Regions from separate parts of the Bacillus sp. BC05(2025) genome, predicted to be linked through region 2. Evidence: predicted binding sites of a transcription regulator. Region 2 holds the regulator's gene; the other holds the start of a gene.

Region 1 (6,266 bases), on a different contig from region 2:
GAACTCTACTCCATCTTCAATCGTCATCCCTAACACTTCAGAAATGTTTTTATCTTTATATTTCACTTCTAACGTTTCACGGTTATAACGTTTACCGTGACAAACTTCACACGGAACGTATACGTCTGGTAAGAAGTGCATTTCGATTTTAATAATTCCATCACCACGGCACGCTTCACAACGTCCACCTTTTACATTAAAGCTGAAACGTCCTTTTTGATATCCGCGCACTTTCGCTTCATTCGTTTGTGCAAACACATCACGAATATCATCGAATACACCTGTATACGTCGCTGGATTAGAACGTGGTGTACGACCGATTGGCGATTGATCAATATCGATTACTTTATCTAAGTGCTCAAGACCTTTAATTTCTTTATGCGTACCCGGCTTCGCTTTCGCTTTATATAACTTTTGCGCTAACGATTTATATAGTACTTCATTAATCATCGTACTTTTACCTGATCCAGATACACCTGTTACCGCTACAAACGTACCAAGCGGGAATGACATCTTCGCATTCTTTAAGTTATTCTCTTTTGCGCCGACAATTTCCACTTTCCTTCCGTCACCTTTACGTCTTTCAAGTGGAACAGGAATAAACTCTTTACCGCTTAAATACTTCCCTGTTAATGAATTATCATCTTGCATCACTTCAGCCGGTGTACCTGCTGATACGACTTGTCCACCGTGAATACCTGCACCAGGTCCAATATCAAGTAAATAGTCAGCTGCCATCATCGTATCTTCATCATGTTCAACGACAATTAACGTATTACCTAAATCGCGCATTTCTTGCAATGTACGAATAAGACGATCGTTATCACGCTGATGCAAACCGATAGAAGGTTCATCAAGAATGTAAAGTACGCCAGTAAGACGAGAACCAATTTGCGTCGCTAAACGAATACGCTGCGCCTCACCACCTGATAATGTTCCTGCGGCACGACTTAACGTTAAATAATCTAAACCGACGTTTACTAAGAACCCAACGCGCTCCTGGATTTCTCTTAAAATTAAATGCGCAATTTTTTGTTGTTTCTCCGTTAGTTCCACATTTGAGAAGAATTCCTGTACTTCTTGAACAGAATACTTCGTTACGTCAGCAATCGTTTTCCCGCCAACGAAAACAGCTAAACTCTCAGGCTTTAAGCGCCCACCTTTACACTTCGGACAAGCTTGCTCTGCCATATATTTTTCCATTTGCTCACGAACATAATCAGAACTCGTTTCACGATAACGACGTTCAATATTTGGAATAACACCTTCAAATAAAATCTCATTTTCCTTTACTTGACCAAATTCATTTACATAGCGGAAATAAACCTTCTCTTCACCGCTTCCGTATAACACTTTATCAAATAAATCTTTCGGTATATCTTTCACAGGCACATCCATATCAACGCCATAATGATTACATACAGATTGTAAAAGCTGCGGGTAATATTGTGAGCTTGTCGGTTCCCAAGGCGCAATCGCATGTTCCTTTAACGATAAATCCCAGTTCGGAATAACAAGTTCTAAATCTACCTCTAGCTTTGAACCAAGTCCATCACAAGAAGGACATGCTCCGAATGGACTGTTGAATGAAAACATACGCGGCTCTAATTCTCCAATTGAAAAACCACAATGCGGGCAAGCATGATGTTCACTAAATAGAAGTTCCTCTTCTCCCATTACATCGATTAACACACGGCCTCCGCCAAGCTTTAATGCACTTTCAAGTGAATCTGCAAGGCGGCTTGCGATTCCTTCTTTTACAACAATACGGTCAATGACAACTTCAATAGAATGCTTCTTATTTTTATCTAACGTAATCTCTTCAGATACATCCAGCATTTCACCATCAACACGTACACGAACATATCCTTGCTTCTTAATATCTTCAAGCACTTTCACATGTGCACCTTTACGCCCAGAAACGATAGGGGCTAACACTTGTAATTTCGTACGCTCAGGATATTCAAGAACACGGTCTACCATCTGTTCCACTGTTTGTGATGTAATTTCAATGCCATGATTTGGACAAATCGGCGTACCAATTCGCGCAAATAATAAACGTAAGTAATCATAAATCTCCGTTACCGTTCCGACAGTTGAACGCGGATTACGACTCGTCGTTTTTTGATCAATTGAAATCGCTGGTGACAATCCTTCAATCGTATCTACATCCGGTTTATCCATTTGTCCTAAAAACTGACGCGCATACGCAGATAACGATTCTACGTATCTGCGCTGCCCTTCTGCATAAATCGTATCAAACGCTAATGATGATTTCCCAGAACCAGACAATCCCGTCACAACAACAAGCTGATTTCTCGGAATGGTTACATCAATATTTTTTAGGTTATGTGCCCTAGCACCTTTTACAACAATAAAATCCTTGCTCTTACTCACTCTTTTCACCCTTCCGCTTTTAATTCTAATAGTAAATCTCTTAATTCAGCTGCACGCTCGAAATCTAACGCTTTTGCTGCTTCTTTCATCTCTGCTTCCATCTTCGCAATTGTTTTTTCACGCTCTTTTTTCGTCATCTTCTTAGCTGGCGTTGCTTCATATGTTTCTGTTTCTTCAGCAGCTGTCGTGGCACGTATCACATCACGCACGCCCTTTTGAATTGTTTTCGGCGTAATACCATGCTCTTTATTGTAAGCTTCTTGTATAGTGCGACGACGCTTCGTTTCTTCAATTGCAATTCCCATCGATCTCGTTATACGATCTGCGTACATAATAACGCGGCCGTTTTCGTTACGTGCTGCACGACCGATTGTTTGGATTAACGAACGCTCTGAACGTAAGAATCCTTCCTTATCAGCATCTAAAATAGCGACAAGTGAGACTTCCGGAATATCTAATCCTTCTCGCAATAAGTTAATACCGACAAGAACATCAAACTTACCGAGGCGAAGATCACGGATAATTTCAATACGTTCTAACGTTTTAACTTCAGAGTGAAGATAGTTCACTTTAATTCCTACATCTTTTAAGTAATCCGTTAAATCCTCTGACATCTTCTTCGTTAAAGTCGTAATTAATACACGTTCATTTTTTGCAATGCGATCTTGAATCTCTCCTAATAAATCGTCAATTTGCCCTTCAATTGGTCGTATATCAATAGGTGGATCTAAAAGTCCTGTTGGACGAATAATTTGTTCTATTACTTCTGGCGACTGCTCTAATTCGTACGGTCCCGGCGTTGCTGAAACGTAAATCACTTGATTCGTTTTCTCCTCAAACTCATCAAACGTAAGCGGTCTATTATCTAAAGCTGATGGCAGACGGAATCCATGATCTACAAGCACTTGTTTACGTGCTTGGTCCCCGTTATACATCGCTCTTACTTGCGGTACTGATACGTGTGACTCATCCATAACGATTAAGAAATCTTTCGGGAAATAGTCTAATAGCGTATACGGCGTTGCACCCGCTGGACGAAGTGTTAAATGGCGGGAATAGTTTTCAATCCCTGAACAAAAGCCCATCTCGCGCATCATTTCTAAATCATAACGTGTACGTTGTTCTATACGCTGCGCTTCTAACAATTTGCCATTATCATTTAATTCCTTTAAACGTTCTTCTAATTCTTTTTCTATATTTTCAATAGCGACCTTCATCTTTTCTTCACGTGTAACGAAGTGAGATGCTGGGAAGATTGCTACATGATCACGTTCTGCTAATACTTCACCTGTTAACGCATTTACTTCACGAATACGATCGATTTCATCACCGAAAAACTCAATTCGAATACAATGCTCGTCAAGTGATGCCGGGAAGATTTCAACTACATCTCCGCGCACGCGGAATGTACCACGCTTGAAATCAATATCATTACGTCCATACTGTACATCAACAAGTTCACGAAGCAATTGATTGCGGTCCTTTTCCATACCAACTCGAAGTGAAACAACTAACTCACGGTATTCTTGCGGAGAACCTAAACCATATATACACGAAACACTCGCAACGATAATTACATCGTCCCGTTCAAATAATGCGGACGTTGCTGAGTGACGCAATTTATCAATTTCATCATTAATTTGCGCATCTTTTTCAATAAACGTATCTGTTTGCGGCACATATGCTTCTGGCTGATAATAATCGTAATAACTAACAAAATATTCAACTGCATTATTCGGAAAAAAGTCTTTCAACTCACTATATAACTGTCCTGCTAATGTTTTATTATGAGCCATGACAAGTGTTGGCTTCTGCACTTCTTTAATGACATTTGAAATCGTAAATGTCTTACCCGTTCCTGTCGCTCCAAGCAACACTTGCTTTTTCTTTCCACTATTAATTCCCTCTACAAGCTTCTCTATAGCTACCGGCTGATCACCTTGTGGGGAATACGCTGAGACAATTTCAAATTGACGTTCCAAGAAAATCCGACCTCCTCATAAAAAATCTGTATTATTATTTTACCACGAATGCCCATAAAAAACCTAAAAAAACGAACAGATATTCGGTAAAGTTTTCGACAATATATACATAGAAAAAGGAAGGAGAGAACACTTCCTTCCTTATCAAACCTTCTCCCACATGAACAGAAAGTAAACAACACACTAATTAAAAACCTAATGCATTTCAAATAGACATATAAAACTAGCTCTTTTTCCTACTGTCATCCTCTCCTATACAAACTATTGGTATACTAAAAAAGCTACTTTCCTCTACGAAAGTAGCTTCTCTTTTCCTTTTTCCTTCTTCGGGAAAAGAACATATGAAAATGAAATAACTGTATCCACTAAAAGTATAATCGCCCAAACTTGGCTAACACGACTTGCTTTTTCATTTAAAACAATCCCCGTTTCTAACCAATTATGCCATTGTTCAAACGGGACAAAACCGTACAGAAAGAAAAAGAAAATATGCACAACAACGAATAAAACAAGATGTAATACCCAATTTTTTATTTCCTGCTTCGCATAAGCCATACCTGTTAATTCTACGTGTTCTTCCATAATTGGCGCTGGTTCATTCCGCCATTTCGCAACTAGCTTTTGCGCAAATATATCAAGCTTCTTCAAATCCTTTTTCCCGTAGAAAACTGCATACAATAAAATAATTACCGTAATGATTTGAAAGTTAGAGAACTTTCCTGTTTGATAATAATCCACTACCCCTACGGTTAAAATAAACACTTCATTTATGAGGAGTACAATCCCCATAATAAAGCTTGCCTTCTTCAAACGGAATCCGTAGCGGAGTAAAAAGAAACCGATAGCTGATAACCAAAATACAATCTCTGCCCCAATTAAAAAATACCAACGATATTCTGCAAGTATACTCATTTATCCTTCTCCTTTTCATCATATATACGAAAAGCTTCATCCATATATAATAAAAGTTCTTCTTCAATTGGATACATGCTCATTTTCTGTGAATCTTCCTTCGATTTTCTAACTTCCCATAACTTATCTAAAAATGCTTCATCACCATTGGCCATTTCTAAACACTTCTGCATTAATCTCTTCGTTGCCCCTTGCACCTCATCACTTGCGGCTTCTTTACCGTCTTTCATAAAAGTGCGTAATTGCTTTAATAAATCTACCCATTCTAAAACATTCGGATCTTCTTCACTCATATTTGGCAAATTATGAAGTAATTTTTGTTCTTCCTTTGAAAATACTTCATTTTGAAATATTTCACGTATACGAGAAGACTGTTTCGAAAGCTGGATCAGTTCAAACATAACTTTCCAATCGAGCTCTCCCTCCACATCTACCGAATAAACAACTGCTTGTAAAACGCGCTCCATTCGATTGAATTTCTTTTGTTCTTCCTGTACAAATCGAAGTTGTTTTTCAAGCGAATCCTTTAAGTTAAGTTCACCTTTTACTAACATATTCGCAGACTCTTTTAATGAAAATCCCATTTCCTTTAAAAATAAAATTTGTTGGAGACGTATTACGTCAGCTTCACTATATAAACGATGACCGCCTTCTGTTTTCCCGCTCGGCTTTAATAAATCTATTTGATCATAATAACGTAATGTACGTACTGTTACCCCTGTTTCTTTCGTCAATTGTTGTATTGAAATCACTACCATCACCTCTTCCCCTTCATTATAAAAGATGACGTAACGTCACTTTCAATACTTTTGTTAAAAAAATACAAAAAGCTGTTTATACTCTTCGTATAAACAGCTTTTACGGAAATAATCCTTTTTGTACAGCGCGCCCACAAAATAAAATAAGTGCTCCAACGACAACACTCGTTGCTGTTTTATGATAATGAGCTGACACTAATAAATAATATGATAAACC
Region 2 (6,266 bases):
ATGTTTCAACTTACCCGGCGGCTTCGGTATCGCTTTCGAATATATCGTCACGTCATTCATTTAACTGCCACCTCTAATAAATCACTTTTCTGCGCAACGTCTCCATAAATTTCAGCAAACTTTTCATCTGTCGCCTCTTCTACTGAACCATCAAAAACAATTTCACCCGCATGTAATCCAATAATACGAGTCGCATATTGCCTAGCTAAATCAATAGAATGTAAGTTTACAATTGTTGTAATCCCAAAATCTTCATTAATTTTTTTCAAATCATCTAATACTTGCTTTGTTGTGAGCGGATCTAACGATGCAACAGGTTCATCTGCCAATATGATTTTTGCTTCTTGCGCCAACGCTCTAGCAATCGATACACGTTGCTGTTGCCCTCCTGATAATTCATCAGCTCGTGCATATGCTTTTTCTAAAATATTTACTCTTTTTAACGATTGAAAGGCAAGCTCCAAGTCCTCCTTTGGAAATAGACCTAACGTTGTACGCAAAGTCGAATGATACCCAACACGTCCAGCTAACACATTTTTCAATACCGTTGATCGCTTTACAAGGTTAAAACTTTGAAAAATCATACCAATATCCCGGCGCATGCGGCGTAAACTTTTTCCTTTCGCAGCAGTAATAGACTCACCTTCAATCATGATTTCACCTTCTGTAATCTCATGAAGGCGATTTACTGATCTTAGAAGTGTAGATTTTCCAGCACCAGACAGCCCTACCATTACAACAAACTCACCTTTTTGAATGTTCAAGTTTATATGATTCAACCCTTTTGTACCGTTCGGATACACTTTAGAGACATTTCGAAACTCTATCACTCATCTTACCTACCTTCTATGTATTCAAAACTGCAAGCTAACTGAAAACATATCCTTCCAGTTAGCCGCCATTTCCATATGTATTATTGCGTTTTTACTTTCTTTCCATATTCACGAACGATATCAAATTTACTATCATCGGATTTAACATATCCTTCATGTGAATATACTTCTTTAATGATTTTGTGACCTTCCTCATTCTTTCCTATTTCAATGAAAGCATCCTGTAATTTCTTACTCCACTCTGCATCTAAATCAGAGCGTACCGAAATCGTATCGTTTGGAATCTTCTCTGTAAATTTCACTATTTTCGTTTGATCAAATATATTTGGATAATCTTTTTTTACAATATTACGAGCATCTTGGAATACAACAGCTGCATCTACATCACCATTTAAAAGAGCAATAAGCGACTGATCGTGACCTTTTAATGTAATAGGTTTCACATCTTTTAACGGATCAACGCCCTCTTTTAGTAGTACAGCCGCAGGCCATACATATCCCGCTGATGACGTTACATCTTGATAACCAATTTTTTTACCTTTTAAATCTTTTACACTATTAATGTTTGAATCTTTCTTAACTACAAACTCAGATTTATAAAAGTCTACTAAATCCTTTGTAGGTGCTCCTGTTTCATCATCTACTCCAAAACGTTGCGCTTGTAAAATTACGTTTGCAGCCTTTTTCTCATGTGCTAGCACATACGCTGTTGGAGGTAAAAAGCCTACATCTACTTGCTTAGATGCCATCGCTTCTACAATTGTATTGTAATTCGTTGAAATACTAACTTTTACCGGAATATTTAATTTATCACTTAATAGCTTCTCAAGTGGTTTAGCCTTCGCCTCTAACGTGTCTGCATTTTGAGAAGGAACAAATTGAACATTTAAAGTCTTCGGTACATACCCTTTTTTCGTATCTTCATTTTTACTTGCGCTTGATTCCTTCGTTCCACAGCCACTTAATAATCCCGCTGCTAGCACAACTGTTGTGCTCATTGCAAAAACTTTTTTAAACATATTAATGCCTCCATTTTTATTGTTATAAATTACCTTCCGTGAACATGAAGAAATATATCACACATTTTTATTAATAATTGCTTATTTACAGAATCTTTACACATTCTATACACTCTCATTAAAATTCTCTTCATATATTTGATATGCTTAACTAGTAGATAATAATAGAAAAGGTGAATGATATTGAATCAAAATCAAATTGTAACTTTAAACATCTTATTAACAAGTGATATACATGGTACTGTTTATCCAATTCACTATCAAGATAACTCCAAAGCTGAAATTGGTTTAGCTAAAATTTCTACTCTTATAAAAAAAGAACGTTCCCAAAATAGAAACGTCCTATTAATTGATAATGGTGACTTCATACAAGGAACACCCTTTACTTATCATTACGCTACATATGAAAAAGATAAGAAAAACCCAATGTCATTAATAGCAAACTATTTACGTTATGACGCTGCAGTGATTGGGAATCATGAATTTAATTATGGAATGGATGTATTAAATCATGCTATTTCTACTGCCAACTTCCCGTATTTATCAGCAAATATTTTAGATAAAAACAGCAAAGAATCTTATTTCGGAAAACCATATATAATAAAACAGATTGAATCAAATATAAAAATTGCTATTTTAGGGATGACAACGCATTACATTCCTAATTGGGAACAACCCCACCACATTCAAGATTTACAATTTGAAAATGCATTAGAATCAACAAAAAAGTGGGTTTCTTACATTCACGAACACGAGAAACCAGATTTATTAGTCGTAGCGTATCATGGAGGATTTGAACGCGATTTACAAACCGGGGTACCGACTGAAGTTTTAACAGGTGAAAACCAAGGATATGCAATGTGCCATGAAATTGAAGGAATAGATATTTTGCTAACAGGTCACCAACACCGAGAAATCGCTGACACCGTAATAAATGGTGTAACAATTTTACAGACCGGATGCAATGGACACTCCGTTGGAAAAATAGCAATAACATTTGAAAAAACAGAACAAAAATGGGTGAAAAAAGAGAGTTATTCACAATTATTGCCCGTGCAAGGAATTGCGGCGGACCAACATATTCTTTCCTTAGTTGCCGATTATGAAGAGAAAACACAAAATTGGCTCGATCAACCTATTGGATTCATCTATGGGGACATGCAAATTTCAGACGCTATGCAAACTCGTTTGCAAGACCATCCTTTTATTGAATTCATAAATAAAATACAGATGGATATAGCTAATGTATCAATTTCTTGTACAAGCTTGTTCCATAATACATCTCCAGGTTTCCCGGAACATGTAACAATGCGTGACATCGTTTCTAATTATATTTATCCAAATACATTACAAGTAATTAGAATAACTGGAGCGGATATAAAAGATGCCCTAGAACTCTCAGCTTCTTATTTCACATTACATGCAGATGGATCCATCATCGTAAACCCTACCTTCTTAGAACCAAAACCGCAACACTATAATTACGATATGTGGGAAGGGATTTCGTACGTATTAAACATTTCCAAACCTATTGGCGAAAGGGTCAAATCTTTACAATACAAAGGCGCTCCGCTTAATATGGATGAAGAATATGACGTCGTTATGAATAATTATCGCGCAAGCGGCGGAGGAAACTTCTTTATGTTCCAAAATAAGCCCGTAATAAAAGACATACCAACAGATATGTCTGAACTGATCGCTAATTATATTTTGAAAAATAAAAAGATAGAAGCAACGGTTAATAACAACTGGAAAGTTATTAAATAACGAATATAATAAATAAAAAAGATGGGCTTCGCCCATCTTTTAGTTTAATTTTGCATTATCTTGCTTTTTTAAAGCTTTTAATTTCGCCGGTGTAACGTCAGTACCTTGTTCATTAACGACTTTAATTCCTTTAAGTTCGTTTAACATATTTTGACGAAATCCTTTTAAATATTGTTCACGTAGCGATTGACGCTCACGTTGTTCTTCTTCAGTTAAACCTTCAGCTTTTGCTTTTTTCGCTAAGAAGTTAATGCGTTCAACGAGTTCGTGACTAAGCATCTCGAATCCCCCTTCTAATCAAAACTGATTATTATCATACAATAGTTACTCTTCTTTATCAAGCAATTGCTTTGTATACTCTACATATCTACGATGTACAGTCGCTTTTGAAACATTATGACCAAAGCCGCGAAGCGTTGCCGCAATTTCTTCGAAAGTAAGTTCACTCTTACGCAAACGTACAATTTCCTCAATCGGCACTTCTTTCTTCTCTCGTCCTACGCTTAAATGACGGTTCTTTAAATTATTTTCTGGACGATAGCCTTTTTCAACTGCTCGTTGCATACCACGTTTAATTTTCAAGTTATGAATCTTTCTTTGATACTCTTCAACAATACCAATAATATCTAATACCATTGAATCAGAATCCGACAATTGCAATTCTCCATTATGCGTATGCGTATATACTTTTATTCCTTCTTTATGTAAACAGTGCATTAACGCAATCTTTGCATTCCCTCTACCAAGGCGCGTTTCATCTTGTATAAGTAGCACATCAATTTGTTCGTCTCGAATTGTATCTAGCACTTCTAATATGCCCTCACGCTCAATTATATAGCCACTAGCCTGCTCTTCAATCACCTTAGTAACATTCATTTGATAGCGCTCTGCTAAATGCAATAATTCATCTTTTTGACGTAATAATGACGTTTCTTGTGCTTCTTTTGTTGTACTCACACGCGCATAAATAATTGCATTCATTATGAACCCCTCTTTCTCACTATTATTTCCCTCCAGTTTAACATAAATTCGCCTTTTGTTCGAACTTATGTTTGTAGAATGTTTTTTCGCATGTTATACTTATTAATAAGAAAAATGAAAGAAAACGAGGTGTTAGAAAACATGGAAAAGTTAACGAAACGCCAGCAAGACATTCTCGACTTTATTAAGCTAAAAGTACAAGAAAAAGGATATCCACCTTCCGTACGTGAAATCGGTCAAGCAGTCGGCCTCGCTTCTAGTTCTACAGTGCACGGACATTTATCAAGATTAGAAGAAAAAGGATACATTCGACGCGATCCAACAAAACCACGTGCAATTGAAATTTTAGGTGACGATCGAATGGATACAGAAACACAATCTGTTATTCAAGTTCCAATTGTCGGAAAAGTTACTGCCGGATTACCGATTACAGCAGTTGAAAGTGTAGAAGATCACTTCCCACTTCCAGCTAGCATTGTTGCTGGAGCAGACCAAGTGTTCATGTTACGTATTTCTGGAGATAGTATGATTGAAGCTGGTATTTTCGATGGAGATTTAGTTGTTGTTCGCCAACAACAGTCTGCATATAATGGTGAAATTGTAGTTGCTTTAACAGAAGATAACGAAGCAACTGTTAAACGTTTCTATAAAGAAAAAGACCATTTCCGTCTACAACCGGAAAACTCTTCATTAGAACCTATCATTTTAAAACAAGTGTCAGTTATCGGTAAAGTAATTGGCGTATATCGTGATTTACATTAAACATAATAAAAGAAGATAATTACCTTATTTACATACGGTAATTATCTTCTTTTTTGTATTTTGATAGATTTTCATACATTCTATTTCTTATGAACGCGTTTTAATCGTCACATCGCCAGCTGCTGTTTTACCACTAATCTTTTTACTACCATTTCCAATTTTTACATTTTTATTTTCTTCATTAAAAATCATCACTTCGCCAGCTGCACTTTGCCCAGTTATAACTGCATCTTGTGGTTTTTCTAATAAAGTAATATCTACATCTCCAGCAGTTGAGCTTGCCTCTACATCATATTTAGGATCATGATCCATAATATGCACTTCTCCACTAGCCGTTTTCGCAGTTACTTTTCCTATTACCTTTTTAAAGCTCAGCTCTCCAGCTTTTGAAGATCCTTCCACACTTTTTGCCGTGACATGTTTCAAATCTACTTCTCCAGCGAGGGTCCCAACAGTTACATGCTCACTGTTTACATCACTCATTTCTATTTGTCCAGCGGATGAATTTACTTTTATCTCTTTGTAAGAACGTTCTGGTACAAATATAGTCACTGTTGACGTTTGAAACCTAAAATCGTAAAAAGAAAAATCAAATGAATCACCTTTTTCTCTTTCCCCAATAATTTTTAATGTGTCACCATCTTCAGCTATACGAATCTTTTGTTTACGTACATCCCCTGATTGCTTTACATAAAAAGAAGAGTCAGAAGATTTTTGAACAACAATATCCCCAGCATCTAACTTAACTTCTATATTTTTTATTGTTTCGTTTTTAATTACGTCTTCTTTATTTCCTTCTTCTGCAGTTTGTACTGCTTTTTCATATGTTTGTGAAATCCCTATAACTCCAATAATGATACAAGCGATTGCTACTAACAATATTTTTTTCATCATCTACTCCCCT

The links. The regulator LexA, encoded in region 2, represses DNA repair genes until DNA is damaged. The targets are predictions, from matches to a motif close to CGAACATATGTTCG.
Region 1: a site for LexA is predicted at 4,452-4,465, ahead of uvrB (excinuclease ABC subunit B). Genes of this name have one in related genera too.

The regions. Positions count from the first base shown of each region.
Region 1 is NZ_JBWYRA010000006.1:20,324-26,589, reverse strand. Features, by position in the region: gene uvrA (excinuclease ABC subunit UvrA) at 1-2,397, opposite strand, end outside; gene uvrB (excinuclease ABC subunit B) at 2,403-4,379, opposite strand; gene ACZ76X_RS19030 (hypothetical protein) at 4,671-5,291, opposite strand; gene ACZ76X_RS19025 (MerR family transcriptional regulator) at 5,288-6,049, opposite strand; gene ACZ76X_RS19020 (hypothetical protein) at 6,150-6,266, opposite strand, start outside.
Region 2 is NZ_JBWYRA010000001.1:1,090,580-1,096,845, forward strand. Features, by position in the region: gene phnE (phosphonate ABC transporter, permease protein PhnE) at 1-60, opposite strand, end outside; gene phnC (phosphonate ABC transporter ATP-binding protein) at 57-830, opposite strand; gene ACZ76X_RS05680 (phosphate/phosphite/phosphonate ABC transporter substrate-binding protein) at 914-1,852, opposite strand; gene ACZ76X_RS05685 (bifunctional metallophosphatase/5'-nucleotidase) at 2,036-3,619, shown strand; gene ACZ76X_RS05690 (DUF896 domain-containing protein) at 3,659-3,898, opposite strand; gene ACZ76X_RS05695 (YneB family resolvase-like protein) at 3,944-4,600, opposite strand; gene lexA (transcriptional repressor LexA) at 4,742-5,362, shown strand; gene ACZ76X_RS05705 (DUF4097 family beta strand repeat-containing protein) at 5,450-6,256, opposite strand; gene ACZ76X_RS05710 (DUF1700 domain-containing protein) at 6,257-6,266, opposite strand, start outside.